DNA from 3 places in the Streptomyces spinoverrucosus genome. Region 2 is predicted to be linked to each of the others. Evidence: riboswitches for the same ligand, from Rfam matches in the RefSeq annotation. Region 2 holds a riboswitch; each other region holds the start of a gene.
The links. A riboswitch is a leader RNA that binds a small molecule or an ion and turns the genes downstream of it on or off. The one in region 2 is predicted to bind cobalamin.
Positions count from the first base shown of each region.

Region 1: linked by a shared signal. The riboswitch ahead of I2W78_RS35550 ((2Fe-2S) ferredoxin domain-containing protein) and the one ahead of I2W78_RS12310 (ribonucleoside-diphosphate reductase subunit alpha) in region 2 are both predicted to bind cobalamin.
Region 3: linked by a shared signal. The riboswitch ahead of I2W78_RS06920 (5-methyltetrahydropteroyltriglutamate--homocysteine S-methyltransferase) and the one ahead of I2W78_RS12310 (ribonucleoside-diphosphate reductase subunit alpha) in region 2 are both predicted to bind cobalamin.

Region 1 covers NZ_JADPZX010000002.1:19,260-24,414, forward strand. Annotated here, with positions in the region: gene I2W78_RS35540 (FecCD family ABC transporter permease) at 1-823, opposite strand, end outside; gene I2W78_RS35545 (ABC transporter substrate-binding protein) at 865-1,857, opposite strand; gene I2W78_RS35550 ((2Fe-2S) ferredoxin domain-containing protein) at 1,955-2,344, opposite strand; cobalamin riboswitch at 2,387-2,582, opposite strand; gene I2W78_RS35555 (BCCT family transporter) at 2,723-4,417, shown strand; gene I2W78_RS35560 (Gfo/Idh/MocA family protein) at 4,444-5,155, opposite strand, start outside.
Region 2 covers NZ_JADPZX010000001.1:2,761,467-2,766,621, forward strand. Annotated here, with positions in the region: gene I2W78_RS12295 (DUF3311 domain-containing protein) at 1-123, shown strand, start outside; gene mctP (monocarboxylate uptake permease MctP) at 120-1,730, shown strand; gene I2W78_RS12305 (GNAT family N-acetyltransferase) at 1,873-2,379, shown strand; cobalamin riboswitch at 2,433-2,572, shown strand; gene I2W78_RS12310 (ribonucleoside-diphosphate reductase subunit alpha) at 2,697-5,060, shown strand; gene I2W78_RS12315 (ribonucleotide-diphosphate reductase subunit beta) at 5,060-5,155, shown strand, end outside.
Region 3 covers NZ_JADPZX010000001.1:1,507,173-1,512,327, forward strand. Annotated here, with positions in the region: gene aceB (malate synthase A) at 1-1,232, shown strand, start outside; gene I2W78_RS06915 (3-hydroxybutyryl-CoA dehydrogenase) at 1,229-2,098, shown strand; cobalamin riboswitch at 2,322-2,542, shown strand; partial or broken gene I2W78_RS06920 (5-methyltetrahydropteroyltriglutamate--homocysteine S-methyltransferase) at 2,531-3,088, shown strand; gene I2W78_RS40300 (short-chain fatty acyl-CoA regulator family protein) at 2,992-3,552, shown strand; gene I2W78_RS06930 (enoyl-CoA hydratase) at 3,721-4,512, opposite strand; gene mmsB (3-hydroxyisobutyrate dehydrogenase) at 4,509-5,155, opposite strand, start outside.

The DNA.
Region 1 (5,155 bases), on a different contig from region 2:
CGACGATCGTGCCGATCATGACGGCGACCAGGGTGAACAGCGCGGCACGGAAGCGGTGCACGTCCAGGCCGAGCGCGGCGGCGGCCTCCTCCCCCGCGAGCAGCAGGTTGAGGGACCGGCAGACGCCGAGCAGGACGGCCGTGCCGAGCAGGACGGCGGCGACGGGGATCCACACCACCGTCCAGGTGGTGCCGGCCAGTCCGCCGAGCATCCAGCGCAGCGCCGACTGCGTCTTGTGCGGGTCGTTGGAGGTGACGACGAGGAAGCTGGCGAGCGCCGACAGCACCTCGGCCGTCGCCACGCCCGCCAGTACCAGCCGCACGGTGGTCATTCGCCCGCCGGACCGGGCCAGGAAGTAGACGGCGACGAGCGCGGCGAGGGCACCGAGGAACGCCGCCACCGGCAGCGAGAACACACCGAACAGGGTGAGGTTGAAGACGACGACCAGCACCGCGCCGACCGAGGCGCCGGACGACACCCCGAGCAGCATCGGGTCCGCGAGGGGGTTGCGTACGAGTGCCTGCAGGGCCATCCCGCACACCGCAAGGCCGGCGCCCACGACGCCGGCCAGCAGTACCCGGGGCAGCCGTACGTCGATGACGATCGTCTCGCGGACGGCGGTCCAGGTCGGGTCGGCCAGAGCCGGATGCACCCGGTGCAGCAGGATGCCCCAGACCTGGTCGGGCGGGACGCCGACGGATCCGACGGCGAACCCGAAGGTCGCCGCGGCGAGCACCAGAGCGGTCAGCAGCAGGAGCACGAGTGCGTACGGGACACCGGGGCGGCGCCCGAGGGTTTCCCCGGGCCCGCTCGCGTCTGACACGTCCTGCTCGTCGGTCACGCCCTTGGCGTCGATAGCGCCGCTCACTTGAAGCGGTCCGGGTGGAGCTGCCGGGCCAGGGACTCCACGCCGGCGGGCACCCGCACGCCCAGCACCGTGGACGACAGCGGCAGCACCGCGAACCGCTTGTTCTTGATGGCGGGTACGTCCTTGAGCGCCGGGTTGTTCAGCAGGAACTTCTTCTTGTCCGCGACCGGCTGGTCGCCGTAGTCGTAGATGACGACGACCTCGGGCGCGCGCTCGGCCACCTGCTCGAACGACACGTCACCGAACACCTTGTCCAGGTCCGCGAAGAGGTTCACCCCGCCGGCCTGCTTGATCATCTCGTTGCCGATGCCCGCGCCGCCCGCGGTGAAGGCGGTCTTGTCGCCGCTGTCGTAGACGAAGAGCTTGACCGGAGTGACTCCGGCGAGCTTTTCCTCGACCGTGTCCAGGGTGGCGTGGAGTTCCTTCAACTCCCGCTCGGCCCGGTCCGGTACACCGAAGATCTTGGCCACGTTCCGGATCTCCTGGTCCATCGTGGTCATCGTCACGGGGCCGGACGGGCATTCCTCGATGTTCAGATAGGAGTTGATCCCGGCCTTGGACAGGGCGTCGCGGCTGCGGCCCTCCTTCTCGTCGAAGGTGCTGGCGAACCCGCCGTAGGCGAAGTCGGGTTCGGCGGCCAGCAGCGTCTCGAAGGACGGGTACTCCTTGGCGACGACCTTGATCCCGTCGTACGCGTCCTGGTACTCCGGGAGGATCTTGTCGTCGAGGTAGGCCGTGCCCACCATCGAGTTCTCCAGCCCGAGGGCCAGCATGACCTCGGTCGCGTGCTGGTTCAGCGACACCGCGCGCTGCGGGGGTCGCTGATAGGTGGTCCGCACACCGCAGTTGGACACGGTGACCGGGAAGCCCTCGGCGGCGGTGTCCGACTGGGCGGCGTCGTTCTCGGTGGCGGTGCCGCCACAGCCGGATATCAGCAGGGCAGCCGCGGCGATCGCCGACAGCAGGGAGAGCGGGCGCTTGCCCATCATGTGGTGGTCCTCTCACCGCGGGGTGGAACGTGGAACCATCCGGACGGTGGTCCGGAAGTGGCCGGATACGGCTCGTTCAGTGGCGTCGGGAAGGTGGTCAGCCCGGCGGCACGAGCGCCCCGGACCGGGCACGCCGTGGCGGGGTGAAGACGTAGAGACTCAGGATCTCCGGCAGCGCGGCGAGACCCGGGCCGCCCGCCCGGACCCAGGCGGCGATGTCGTCGGTCGCGGCGGAATCGTTGACCAGGCCGAACCACACAGGCCGGCCCCCGGCGGCGCGCCCCTGCGACGAGGGCTGTACGACGATCACGTTCGCCTGGTCGCACACGTCGAGACAGTCGGTGATCCGGACCGGGGCGCTCTCGGCCAGACGCGTGGTCTGCTCACCGTGGTCGACGCCGGTCACCTTCGGGCTGCCGCAGCAGCAGTCACGGCACACGACGACCCGGCACGGCACCGAACCGCCCCGTGATGTCTCGGCAGACATCAGAACAAGCCCTCCTCCCCGGGGAAATCCGCCCCGGTCACGTCGAGGAGGCGACCGCGTGAGTCTCCTGGCTCTCGGGTCAGTGCTCGTCCCGGCCTTCCCACCCTCGTCCGGGCAGTGGTCTGTTCGGGATCCGCTCGCCGATCACAGTGGCGGGACCGCGCCGGATTCACACCGGCTTCCTCGTTCCGCCGTCGCCTTTTCGCGGGACATCATGACAGACGGACTCGTCATCTCATACGCCCGCAGCGCGGCCGGCCACGGTGAAGTGCTGCACACCACCGGCGGGCGCCATGCGGAACGCGCCGCCCCCATCGGTACCGCCGGGCGGCGCGCCACCCCTCGTTATGGGGTGATACCGCACCATAGTTGGGCGTCATGAGCACGGAATCGATCGATCAGCCTCAGCCGGATCCTCCGTCCGGCGCTCCGGTCAACGGTGCGCCCGACCGCGCCCTCGTCGGGATCGGGATGGCCGCGGTCGCCGCCGTGGTGCTGTGGGCCTGGCTCGGTGACGAGTCCTTCGACAGCGTCTCCTCAGCCAGTCTGGCCTGGGTCCTGGACAACTTCGGCTGGCTGTTCGTGGTCGCCGCGGACGTGTTCCTGGTCCTGTGCCTGGTGATCGCGTTCAGCCGGTTCGGCCTGATCAGGCTGGGCGAGGACGACTCCGAGCCGGAGTTCGGGAACCTCGCCTGGATCGCGATGATGTTCAGCGCGGGCATGGGCATCGGCCTGATGTTCTACGGCGTCGGGGAGCCGCTCACGCACTATCTGGCGCCGCCCCCGGCGAGCGGAGTGCCCGCCGAGTCCGCCGCGGCGGCGCGTACGGCCCTGGAGTACTCGTTCTTCCACTGGACGCTCACCCCATGGGCCATCTACGGGATCGCCGGGCTGGCGCTGGCGTACGCCGGTTTCCGCAAGGGCCGCGGCAATCGGCTCAGCGCCGCGTTCGTGCCGCTCATCGGGGCGCGGCGGGCGGTGTCCTGGCCCGGCAAGGTGATCGATCTGCTCGCCGTCTTCGCGACCGTGTTCGGTACGGCGACGAGTCTGGGCCTGGGCGCGCTCCAGGTGGCCGAGGGGCTCGACCTCACGGCGGGAATCGGCGCCACCCGGAACACGGAACTGGTCATCATCGCGGTCCTGTCGGCGGCGTTCGTCGTCTCGGCCTTCTCCGGTCTGCACCGGGGCATCAAGTGGCTGTCGACGCTGAACATCGTGCTCGCCGCCGCTCTGATGCTGTTCGTCTTCCTGTTCGGCCCCACCGTCCACATCCTGGACACGATCCCGGCGTCCGTCGGCGGCTATCTCAACGACCTGCTGCCGATGGCCACGCGCACCGGCGCCTTCTCCGACCAGTCGTGGCTGGGCACCTGGACGATCTTCTACTGGGCGTGGTGGCTGTCGTGGGCACCGTTCGTGGGGACGTTCATCGCCCGTATCTCGCACGGCCGGAGCATCCGCGAGTTCCTCATCGGAGTGCTGCTGGTGCCGAGCGGTGCGACCGTCGTCTGGTTCTGCGTGATGGGCGGTACGGCGCTGCGGCTGGAGTCGACCGGTCAGGCGGACCTCGGGGGCGAGGTGGCGGACGGCGCCGAGGCGGCGCTGTTCGCGATGCTGGACGCCCTGCCGATCGGCACGGTCACGTCGTTCGCGGCGATGGTCCTGGTCATGACCTACTTCGTCACGAGCGCCGACTCGGCGTCGCTGGTGATGGGCTCCCTGACCAGTCGCGGCGCGCTGCACCCGCCGTCGTGGCTCGTCGTGCTGTGGGGTGTGCTGATGGCGGCGGTGGCGGCGGTGCTGCTGGTGGTGGGCGGGCTGAACTCGCTGCAGACGGCGACGATCCTGGTGGCGCTGCCGTTCGTGGTCGTCATGCTGCTGCTGTGCTGGGCGCTGCTGAAGGAGCTGCGGGAGGACCCGGGCGCGGGACACACGCGGCACCACGCACTGCACCGGCTGCAGGACGTCGTACGCACGATGGTCGGCGACGTGGTCGCAGGACAGGCTCCGGCGCGCCACTACCGGCTGCGGCGGGCGGCGCAGGCCCGCAGGGAGACCGACGACGAGCCGTGACGTCCCTGCGGGGTGCCGGGGTGTGGTCAGGTGGCCGGCGGCATCTCGCTGGGCCGTGAGTCGAGGCCCGCGCGGTGGTTGACCCAGGAGCCGCGGGTGAAGTCGGGGACGGCGACCGGACGGCCGCCCGCCGCGAGGGACTTGACGCTCAGCGGGATCGGGGAGCACCAGACGGCGGCGTCGTAGACGTCCATGTCGGGGGCGAGCCCGGCGCGCATCTGCTGGACGGTGCGCCACTGCAGGACGTAGTCCATTCCGCCGTGCCCGCCGTTGTTCTCCGCGTCGTCACCGATCTTCTGCCAGAGCCAGTGGTCGAACTCCTTGAGGTGGGTGTCGAACGACCGCCAGGTGTGGTCGCTGTGATCGGGCTCCAGGTACACCCGGCCGCCGCTCGCGGAGGTCACTCCGGCGTAGTCCTCGAAGATGCCGCGGCTGCCGGCGAGTGAGTTGATACGACTGTAGGGGCGGGGTGAGCTGACCTCGTGCTCGGCGCGGATGACCCGGCCCCGGGCGGTGTCGATCAGGCAGGTGATCAAGTCACCGTTGATGTAGGTCTCCTTCCAGCTCGGGTGGGAGCGCGGGACGAACCGCTCGCGGTAGTCGGCCAGGCCCCTGGGCTCGGTGGCGGTGGCCCGCAGCGTCGTCATGCGGTCGCCGCGGTTGATGTCCATGGCCGCGGCGATCGGGGCGAGTCCGTGCATGGGGTAGAACGAGGCGGTACTGCGGGTGTGCCACAAC
Region 2 (5,155 bases):
CCGTTCTTCTACTGGTACCAGATGGCCTGGGTCGTGATCTCCACGGCGCTCACCATGATCGCGTACCAGCTGTGGCAGCGTGACCAGCGCGCCCGCAAGGCTCAGGGGGGTGCCGGAGCATGAAGGACGGCGTGAACGGCGTCGCACTCGCCGTATTCATCCTCTTCTTCGTCGCCGTCACGGTGATGGGCTTCCTGGCCGCGCGCTGGCGCAAGGCCGAGAACGAGCACAGCCTCGACGAATGGGGCCTGGGCGGCCGGTCGTTCGGCACCTGGATCACCTGGTTCCTGCTCGGCGGCGACCTCTACACGGCGTACACCTTCGTCGCCGTACCGGCGGCGATCTACGCCGCGGGCGCGGCCGGCTTCTTCGCGGTGCCGTACACGATCCTCATCTACCCGATGATGTTCGTCTTCCTGCCCCGCCTGTGGTCCGTCTCGCACAAGCACGGATACGTCACCACCTCGGACTTCGTCCGGGGCCGCTTCGGCTCGAAGGGCCTCTCCCTCGCGGTGGCCGTCACCGGCATCCTCGCGACGATGCCGTACATCGCGCTCCAGCTGGTCGGCATCCAGGCCGTGCTGGACGTGATGGGCATCGGCGGTGGCGAGGACACCAACTGGTTCATCAAGGACCTGCCGCTGCTGATCGCCTTCGGCGTGCTGGCCGCGTACACCTACTCGTCGGGTCTGCGGGCACCGGCCCTGATCGCGTTCGTGAAGGACGCGCTGATCTACATCGTCATCGCCGTCGCGATCATCTACATCCCGATCAAGCTGGGCGGCTTCGACGACATCTTCAGCGCGGCGAGCGACAAGTACGAGGCAGCCGGTGCGGGCGGACTCATACCGAACGCGGCCTCGCAGTGGACCTACGCCACGCTGGCGCTGGGCTCGGCGCTCGCGCTGTTCATGTACCCGCACAGCGTGACGGCGGTCCTCTCCAGCCGCAGCCGGGACGTGATCCGCCGCAACTCCACGATCCTGCCGCTGTACTCGCTGATGCTGGGCATGCTGGGCCTGCTCGGCTTCATGGCGATCGCGGCCGGTATCAAGGTGGAGAACGGCCAGCTGGCGATCCCGCAGCTGTTCGAGAACATGTTCCCGGACTGGTTCACGGGCGTCGCGTTCGCGGCGATCGGCATCGGCGCGCTGGTCCCGGCGGCCATCATGTCGATCGCGGCCGCGAACCTCTTCACCCGCAACATCTACAAGGACTTCCTGAAGCCGGACGCCACGCCCGCACAGGAGACCAAGGTCTCCAAGATGGTGTCCCTGCTGGTGAAGGTCGGCGCCCTCGTCTTCGTCCTCGGCATGGACAAGACGGTCGCGATCAACTTCCAGCTGCTGGGCGGCATCTGGATCCTGCAGACCATGCCCGCCCTGGTCGGCGGCCTGTTCACCCGCTGGTTCCACCGCTGGGCCCTGCTGGCCGGCTGGGCGGTCGGCATGATCTACGGCACGGTCGCGGCGTACGGCGTCGCCTCCCCGACCCAGAAGCACTTCGGCGGCTCGTCGGCGGAGATCCCCGGCATCGGCGAGATCGGCTACATCGGCCTCACCGCGTTCGTCCTCAACCTGGTGGTGACGGTGGTCCTCACCTTCGTCCTGAGGGCGGCGAAGGCCCCCGAGGGCATCGATGAGACGAAGCCCGAGGACTACACCGCGGACGCCGGAGACCCGGGAGTCCAGGTGGAGCTTCCCCCGGCAACGGCTGGGGCAAGCCACTAAGAAGCGCGAGAACAACGCCCTCAGGGGCGCGGGGCTGTATCGATATGCGGCTCCGCCGCGTGGGCGCGAGAACCCACCACAACCCGCAGCGGGCCGCCGGCATCGAGCCATACGGCGGCCCGCTGTCGTACACACTCCCCCCATGGACATCGTCATCCGCCCCGCCATCCCCACCGAATACGACGCCCTCGGCGACATCACGGCCCAGGCCTATCTCCAGGACGGCCTACTGGACTTCGGGGAGAGCGACGAATACCTCGGGGAACTCAACAACGTAGCGAAGCGGGCGGCCGCCGCAGAGGTACTGGTAGCCGTCGAGCACGAACGCGTCCTGGGCGGCGTGACCTTCGTCCCCTCCGGCGGCCCCATGGCCGACATAGCGGGCCTCGGAGAGGCCGAGATCCGCATGTTGGCCGTAGCGCCGGAGGCCCGCGGCCGAGGCGTCGGCGAGGCCCTCGTACGCGCCTGCATCGACCGCGCACGCACCGCCGACGGCTGCACCGGCATCGTCCTCTCCACCCAGCGCACCATGCACACAGCCCACCGCATCTACGAACGCCTCGGCTTCACCCGCACACCCGACCGCGACTGGAACCCCATCCCCCACCTCGACGACATCACGCTTCTCACCTACCAGTTGACGCTCTGAAGTCATCGGCGACACAACATATGGGGGTGCCTTCCGCACCCGGCACTAGATGTATGCTCATGCTCGCTGTCGCCGCAGGGGAATCCGGTGCGAATCCGGAACTGTCCCGCAACGGTGTACTTGTGCATGTCTGTTCCCACAGACGCCGTGCACAGGAGTCAGTCCGAGGACCTGCCGACAGCGCACCCGGCCCGTCCGGTCCGGGTGCCCGACGTCCGGGCCTCGTGGAATGGGCCGGTGGACGCGACGCCGCGTGCGCTCGTGTGCTGCCCCCTGCCCTCCGCAAGGCCCCTGTGCCGAGCGAGGGAGAGCCCCACATGACCATCGCGCCAGCCGAACCGGCCAAAGCGACTCCGGTGGAAGTGGAAACCGACGGTCCCGGAACCGCGTTGCTGCGGACCCTGACCGAGCTGACCGCCGACCTCCCCGACGCCGACCCCGGCCGGGTCGCCGCCGCCGCGCTGCGCGGCCGCTCCGCCCGGGCGGACGAGGCGGAGCTGCGCGAGCTGGCCACGGAGGCCGCCGCCGGCCTCATCTCCGAGGACCCCGCCTACTCCCGGCTGGCCGCCCGGCTGCTGACCATCTCCATCGCCGCCGAGGCCGCCTCCCAGGGCGTCACGTCCTTCACCGAGTCCGTCGCCGTGGGGCACCGGGAGGGTCTCATCGCCGACCGCACGGCCGACTTCGTACACCGGCACGCCGACCGCCTGAACGCCCTGATCGACCCGAACGCCGACGACCGCTTCGGCTACTTCGGCCTGCGCACCCTGCACAGCCGCTACCTGCTCCGGCACCCGATCACCCGCAGGGTCATCGAGACGCCCCAGCACTTCATGCTGCGCGTCGCCGCCGGCCTCGCCGAGGACGACACCCCCCGGTCGGTGGACGAAGTCGCCGCGCTCTACGGGCTCATGAGCCGCCTCGACTACCTCCCCTCCTCCCCCACCCTGTTCAACTCCGGCACCCGGCACCCCCAGATGTCGTCCTGCTACCTCCTGGACTCCCCCAAGGACGAGCTGGACTCCCTCTACGAGCGCTACCACCAGGTGGCCCGGCTCTCCAAGCACGCCGGCGGCATCGGGCTTTCGTACTCCCGGATCCGTTCCCGCGGCTCCCTGATCCGCGGCACCAACGGCCACTCCAACGGCATCGTCCCGTTCCTGAAGACCCTCGACGCCTCCGTCGCCGCCGTGAACCAGGGCGGCCGGCGCAAGGGCGCGGCCGCGGTCTACCTGGAGACCTGGCACTCCGACATCGAGGAGTTCCTGGAGCTGCGCGACAACACCGGCGAGGACGCCCGCCGTACGCACAACCTCAACCTCGCGCACTGGATCCCGGACGAGTTCATGCGCCGGGTGAACGCGGACGCGCAGTGGTCGCTGTTCTCGCCGTCGGACGTGCCCGAGCTGGTCGACCTGTGGGGCGAGGAGTTCGACGCCGCCTACCGCGAGGCCGAGGCGCGGGGCCTGGCGAAGAAGACGCTGCCCGCCCGCGAGCTGTACGGCCGGATGATGCGCACCCTCGCGCAGACCGGCAACGGCTGGATGACCTTCAAGGACGCCGCCAACCGGACCGCCAACCAGACCGCCGAGCCGGGCCACGTCGTGCACTCCTCGAACCTCTGCACGGAGATCCTGGAGGTCACCAGCGACGGGGAGACGGCCGTCTGCAACCTGGGGTCGGTGAACCTGGGCGCCTTTGTCGACACGGCGACTCAAGACATCGACTGGGAGCGGCTGGACGCCACCGTCCGCACCGCCGTCACCTTCCTCGACCGCGTGGTCGACATCAACTTCTACCCGACCGAGCAGGCGGGCCGCTCCAACGCCCGGTGGCGTCCCGTCGGCCTCGGCGCGATGGGCCTGCAGGACGTCTTCTTCAAGCTGCGGCTGCCCTTCGACTCGCCCCAGGCGAAGGCCCTGTCCACCCGGATCGCCGAGCGCATCATGCTCGCCGCGTACGAGGCGTCCGCCGACCTCGCCGAGCGCAACGGGCCGCTGCCCGCGTGGGACAAGACCCGTACCGCCCGGGGCGTGCTGCACCCCGACCACTTCGACGTCGAGCCGGCGTGGCCGGAGCGCTGGGCCGCCCTGCGCGAGCGGATCGCCTCCGTCGGCATGCGCAACTCCCTGCTGCTGGCCATCGCGCCCACCGCGACCATCGCCTCGATCGCCGGTGTCTACGAGTGCATCGAGCCGCAGGTGTCGAACCTGTTCAAGCGCGAGACCCTGTCCGGCGAGTTCCTCCAGGTCAACTCCTACCTGGTGCAGGAGCTGAAGGCCCTCGGCGTCTGGGACGCCCGCACCCGTGAGGCGCTGCGCGAGGCGAACGGCTCGGTGCAGGACTTCGCCTGGATCCCCGAGGACGTACGTGCGCTCTACCGCACGGCGTGGGAGATCCCGCAGCGCGGGCTGATCGACATGGCGGCCGCACGCACCCCGTTCCTCGACCAGGCCCAGTCGCTGAACCTCTTCCTGGAGACGCCGACCATCGGCAAGCTCTCCTCGATGTACGCGTACGCCTGGAAGTCCGGCCTGAAGACGACGTACTACCTGCGCTCGCGCCCGGCGACCCGGATCGCCCGCGCGGCCCGAGCCACCATCCCCGTACAGCAGTCGGCACCCGAAGACGCGGTCGCCTGCTCCCTGGAAAACCCCGAGTCCTGCGAGGCCTGCCAGTAATGCCCAGCAACCAGAACCTGCTCGACCCCGGCTTCGAGCTGACTCTCCGCCCCATGCGCTACCCGGACTTCTACGAGCGCTACCGGGACGCCATC
Region 3 (5,155 bases), 1.3 Mb from region 2:
CCACCGCGCCCCTCTGGGACAACGTCATCGGCGGTCAGCTCACCCTGCTCGACGCCATCGAGCGCCGTATCGACTTCACCACGCCGGAGGGCAAGGAGTACCGGCTCGGCGAGCAGCTCGCCACGATCGTCGTGCGTCCGCGTGGCTGGCACCTCGACGAGGAGCACCTGGAGTTCGACGGCCGGCCCGTGCCCGCAGCCCTCGTCGACTTCGGCCTGTACTTCTTCCACTGCGCCCAGCGGCAGATCGACGCCGGGTACGGCCCGTACTTCTACCTCCCCAAACTGGAGAACCGCTACGAGGCCCGCCTCTGGAACGACGTCTTCGTCCTCGCCCAGGAGCTGCTCGGCATCCCGCGCGGCACGATCCGGGCCACCGTCCTCATCGAGACGATCACCGCCGCGTTCGAGATGGAGGAGATCCTCTACGAACTGCGCGAGCACAGCTCCGGGCTCAACGCGGGCCGCTGGGACTACCTGTTCAGCCTGATCAAGACCTTCGGCCACCGCACCGACTTCCTCCTGCCCGACCGGGCGAAGGTCACGATGTCCGCCCCGTTCATGCGGGCCTACACCGAACTCCTCGTCCGCACCTGCCACAAGCGCGGCGCCCACGCCATCGGCGGCATGGCGGCCCAGGTGCCGGGCAAGGACCCCGCCGCCAACGAGGCCGCGCTCGCCAAGGTCCGGCTGGACAAGGAGCGCGAGGCCGAGGACGGCTTCGACGGCTCCTGGGTCGCCCATCCGGGACTCGTCCCCGTCTGCCGCGAGGTCTTCGACGGTGTCCTCGGCGAACGCCCCCATCAGCTGGACCGGACCCGCGACGACGTCGAGGTGACCCCGGCCGGCCTGCTGTCCGTGCGCAGGATCAGCGGCCCGCCCACCCTGGAGGGGGTCCGCACCAACGTCTCCGTCGCGCTGCGCTACTTCGCCGCCTGGCTGCGCGGGCAGGGTGCGGTCGCCATCAACGGGCTGATGGAGGACGCGGCCACCGCCGAGATCGCCCGCGTGCAGATCTGGCAGTGGCTGCGGCACCGGGTCATCGACCGGGAGACCGTGGAGGAGATCCTCGACGACGAGACCGCCGCGCTCGGCGCCGAGTACCCGTGGGCGCCGGTCGACGACATCCGCGCCCTCTTCGAACGGACCGCGCTGACGGGCGAGTTGCCGTTGTTCTTCACGCCGGACGCCTACACGCGGCACCTGGTACGACGGACGGAGGCCGCGGCATGAGCGCGGCGATCGGACGCGTCGGCGTGGTCGGCGGCGGACAGATGGGCGCCGGCATCGCGGAGGTGTGCGCACGGGCCGGGCTCGACACCGTGGTCTGCGAGGCGGATGCCATCGCCGCCCGCGCCGCCCGCGACCGGATCGCGGGTTCCCTGGACCGTGCGGTGCGGCGGGGGAAGCTGACCCAGGAAGCCGCCGGTGACGCCCTCGCCAGGCTCGGCTTCACCAGCAGCCTGGACGACCTCGCCGACCGGCAGCTCGTCGTCGAGGCCGTGATCGAGAACGCCGACGCCAAGACCGAGATCTTCGCCGCGCTCGACAAGATCGTCGAGGATCCGGAGGCGGTGCTCGCCACCAACACCTCCTCCCTGCCGATCATGCGGCTCGGCATGGCTACGAGCCGCGCGGACCGAGTGGTCGGGCTGCACTTCTTCAACCCCGTGCCCGTACTGCCCCTGGTGGAGGTCGTGACCTCGCTCCACACGTCGGCCGCGACGACGGCCGCGGTGGAGGACTTCGCCACCCGGGCCCTCGGCAAGACGGTGATCCGTTCCCAGGACCGGGCGGGCTTCGTCGTCAACGCGCTCCTCATCCCGTATCTCCTGTCGGCGATCCGGATGGCCGAGTCCGGCTTCGCCACCGCCACCGACATCGACACCGGCATGGAGCTCGGCTGCGCCCACCCGATGGGCCCGCTGAAACTCGCCGACCTGATCGGCCTGGACACCGTCGCGTCCATCGCCGAGTCGCTCTACGACGAGTTCAAGGAACCCCTCTACGCTTCTCCCCCGCTGCTCCAGCGGATGGTCGAGGCGGGGCTGCTGGGCCGAAAGACCGGCCGGGGCTTCCACACCTACGACCAGGGCTGAGGGCCTGGTACGACGCGGGCTGAGGGGCCCGCACCGCCGCAGGGGTGAGGGTCCCGCGCGGCGCGACTGGGAAGGGCGGGAAGCGCGAGTGCGGCGCTTCCCGCCCCTCGGCGTTCCGCCTCCGACGTGCTCTGTGTCACCTTCCAGAGCCCGGACGGCTCCCTTGCCCGAGGGACGACACCCCGTAGGGTGGCCGGAGCAGCTGGTTCACCCCGTCCTCCCCCATAGCCCAAAAGCATGGGGGGACCCCATGGCGGGGTGTCGCAAGAGGGAACCCGGTGGGAATCCGGGACTGCCCCGCAGCGGTGAGCGGGAACGACCGCCGTCATACGCACTGGGTCCGACGTACCGGGCCTGGGAAGCGACGGCCAGTAGGTGTCCTCCTCGGTGAACGACGAGGGCGTGCCCGCGAGTCCGAAGACCTGCCACCTGCAGCTCGCCGACGCCGGCATCCACGAAGTGCCAACTGGTGACTTCTCGTACTACGACCACGTCCTCGACACCACCGTCATGGTCGGCGCGATCCCCGAGCGCCACCGCGCGGCCATGGCGGCCGACACCCTTGACGGCTACTTCGCCATGGCCCGCGGCACCCAGGACGTCGCGCCGCTGGAGATGACCAAGTGGTTCGACACCAACTACCACTACCTCGTGCCCGAGTTGGGCCCGGACTCGGTGTTCACGGCCGACTCGACAAAGCAAGTCGCCGAGCTGAAGGAGGCCCTGGCGCTGGGCCTGACCGCCCGCCCGGTCCTGGTCGGCCCCGTCACCTACCTGCTCCTCGCCAAGCCCGCACCGGGCGTCCCCGCGGACTTCGAGCCGCTCACCCTGCTCGACCGCCTGCTGCCGGTGTACGCCGAGGTGCTCGCCGACCTGCGCGCGGCCGGCGCCGAGTGGGTCCAGCTGGACGAGCCCGCCTTCGTACAGGACCGCACGCCTGCGGAACTGAACGCCGTCGAGCGCGCCTACCGCGACCTCGGCACGCTCACGCGTTCTCAGCACCGGGCCGGATCCTGACGCAGGTCGCCGAAATGCCGGACGGTAAGCGGTACTTCTGGGTCGCCAGGACCATCACCCGGGGCGGGTTCGGCCATCACGCCCCGCGCGCCGAGTTCGCCGTCGCGCTCGGCTGCGAACTGCGCCACGCGCACCGGCTCGTCTACGCCGAGGGCATTGCCCTGGACGACCCCCGCGCCGCGACGCCCATCGGCCTGGGCTGCCGGATCTGCGAACGCCGTGACTGCGCCCAACGGGCCCGTCCCCCGGCCGGGGGACGGCTCGCCATCGACCCCGACCGGCGGACGTACGTGCTAGTCGAGCCCCGACCAGCACCTCCAACTCCTCAAGGAACTGCTCGGTCTGCTTGGCCTGTTGAGCGAGCACGCGCACGCGGGCGCTCTGGCCGCCGATCTGCCGACGGCTGGCGATCAGCTGCTCGTACTCCTCCACGGTGAGGGCGACCGCCTCGTGGCCGCCGAGGGTGATGCGGCGCGGCTGGGGTCGTTTGGCCACTCGGTTCCTCCGCTCCTCGCCGGACGCCATCGGTGCTCGGAGAACGCGAAAGGGCCCCCGGATGGTTCCGCGAGCCCTCTCACGTCAGCGAACGTCCTCTCACCCGACGCTTACCTGTGGTGGAACTCGGGCGGCCGCTTGTCGACGAACGCGCCCATGCCCTCCTTCTGGTCCGCAGTCGCGAACACCGCGTGGAAGAGCCGCCGTTCGAAGCGGACGCCCTCCGCCAGGGTCGTCTCGAAGGACCGTGCCACCGCCTCCTTGGCCATCATCGCGACCGGCAGGGACATGCCCGCCACCGTCTCCGCGACGTTCAGCGCCTCTCCGATCAGTTCGTCGGCGGGCACGATCCGGGAGACCAGGCCCGCGCGCTCGGCCTCGGCGGCGTCCATGGTGCGCCCGGTCAGGCACAGTTCCATGGCCTTGGCCTTGCCGACCGCGCGGGTGAGCCGCTGGGAGCCGCCGATGCCGGGGATGACACCGAGCTTGATCTCCGGCTGCCCGAAGACGGCGGTGTCGGCGGCGAGCAGGATGTCGCAGAGCATGGCCAGTTCGCAGCCGCCGCCCAGCGCGTACCCGGAGACGGCGGCGACCGTCGGCGTGCGCAGCTGCCCCAGCCGGTCCCAGGCCGTGAACCAGTCGCTCAGGTACATGTCCATGTACCCCTGCGGCCGCATCTCCTTGATGTCGGCCCCGGCCGCGAACGCCTTCTCCGATCCGGTGATCACGATGCAGCCGCAGTCCGGGTCCCGGTCGAGGGCCTCGGTCGCCGCCACGACCTCCTCCATCACCTGGAGGTTGAGCGCGTTGAGGGCCTTCGGGCGGTCGAGAGTGAGCAGGGCGGTGCGGCCCTTGCGTTCGACGCGGATCGTGGCGTAGGTGTTCTCGGCGTCATTGCTCATGCCGCGTCCCCGTTCTCTTCTCCGCTGCGGTCCCTGATCGTCCGTACGATGCCGGAGAAGTCCTCCGTGTCACTGACGCGCTCGGCATAGGCGGTGTACAACTCGGCGGCACGCAGGCCGAGTTCCGCGTCGACGCCCCCCGCGCGCACCGCGTTGGCGGCGAGGCCCAGGTCCTTGGCCATCAGGGACGCGGCGAACCCGGGCCGGTACTCGCGGTTGGCGGGGCTTGCCGGAACGGGCCCGGGAACGGGGCAGTTGACGCTGAGGGCCCAGCACTGCCCGGAGGCCGTGGAGGCCACGTCGTACAGGGCCTGGTGGGACAGGCCGAGGCTCTCGCCGAGGACGAACGCCTCGCTGACGGCGATCATGGAGACGCCGAGGATCATGTTGTTGCAGATCTTGGCGGCCTGTCCGGCGCCCGGCCCGCCGCAGTGCACGGCCTTCTTGCCCATGGCCTCCAGCAAGGGGCGCGCTTCGGCGAACTCCGCCTCTCCCCCGCCCGCCATGAAGGTCAGGGTGGCGGCCTCGGCGCCGACCACTCCGCCGGAGACGGGTGCGTCCAGGGCGCGCATCCCGGCGGCGACCGCGCGTTCGTGGGCGGTGCGGGCGTCGGCGACGTCGATCGTGGAACAGTCGACGAAGA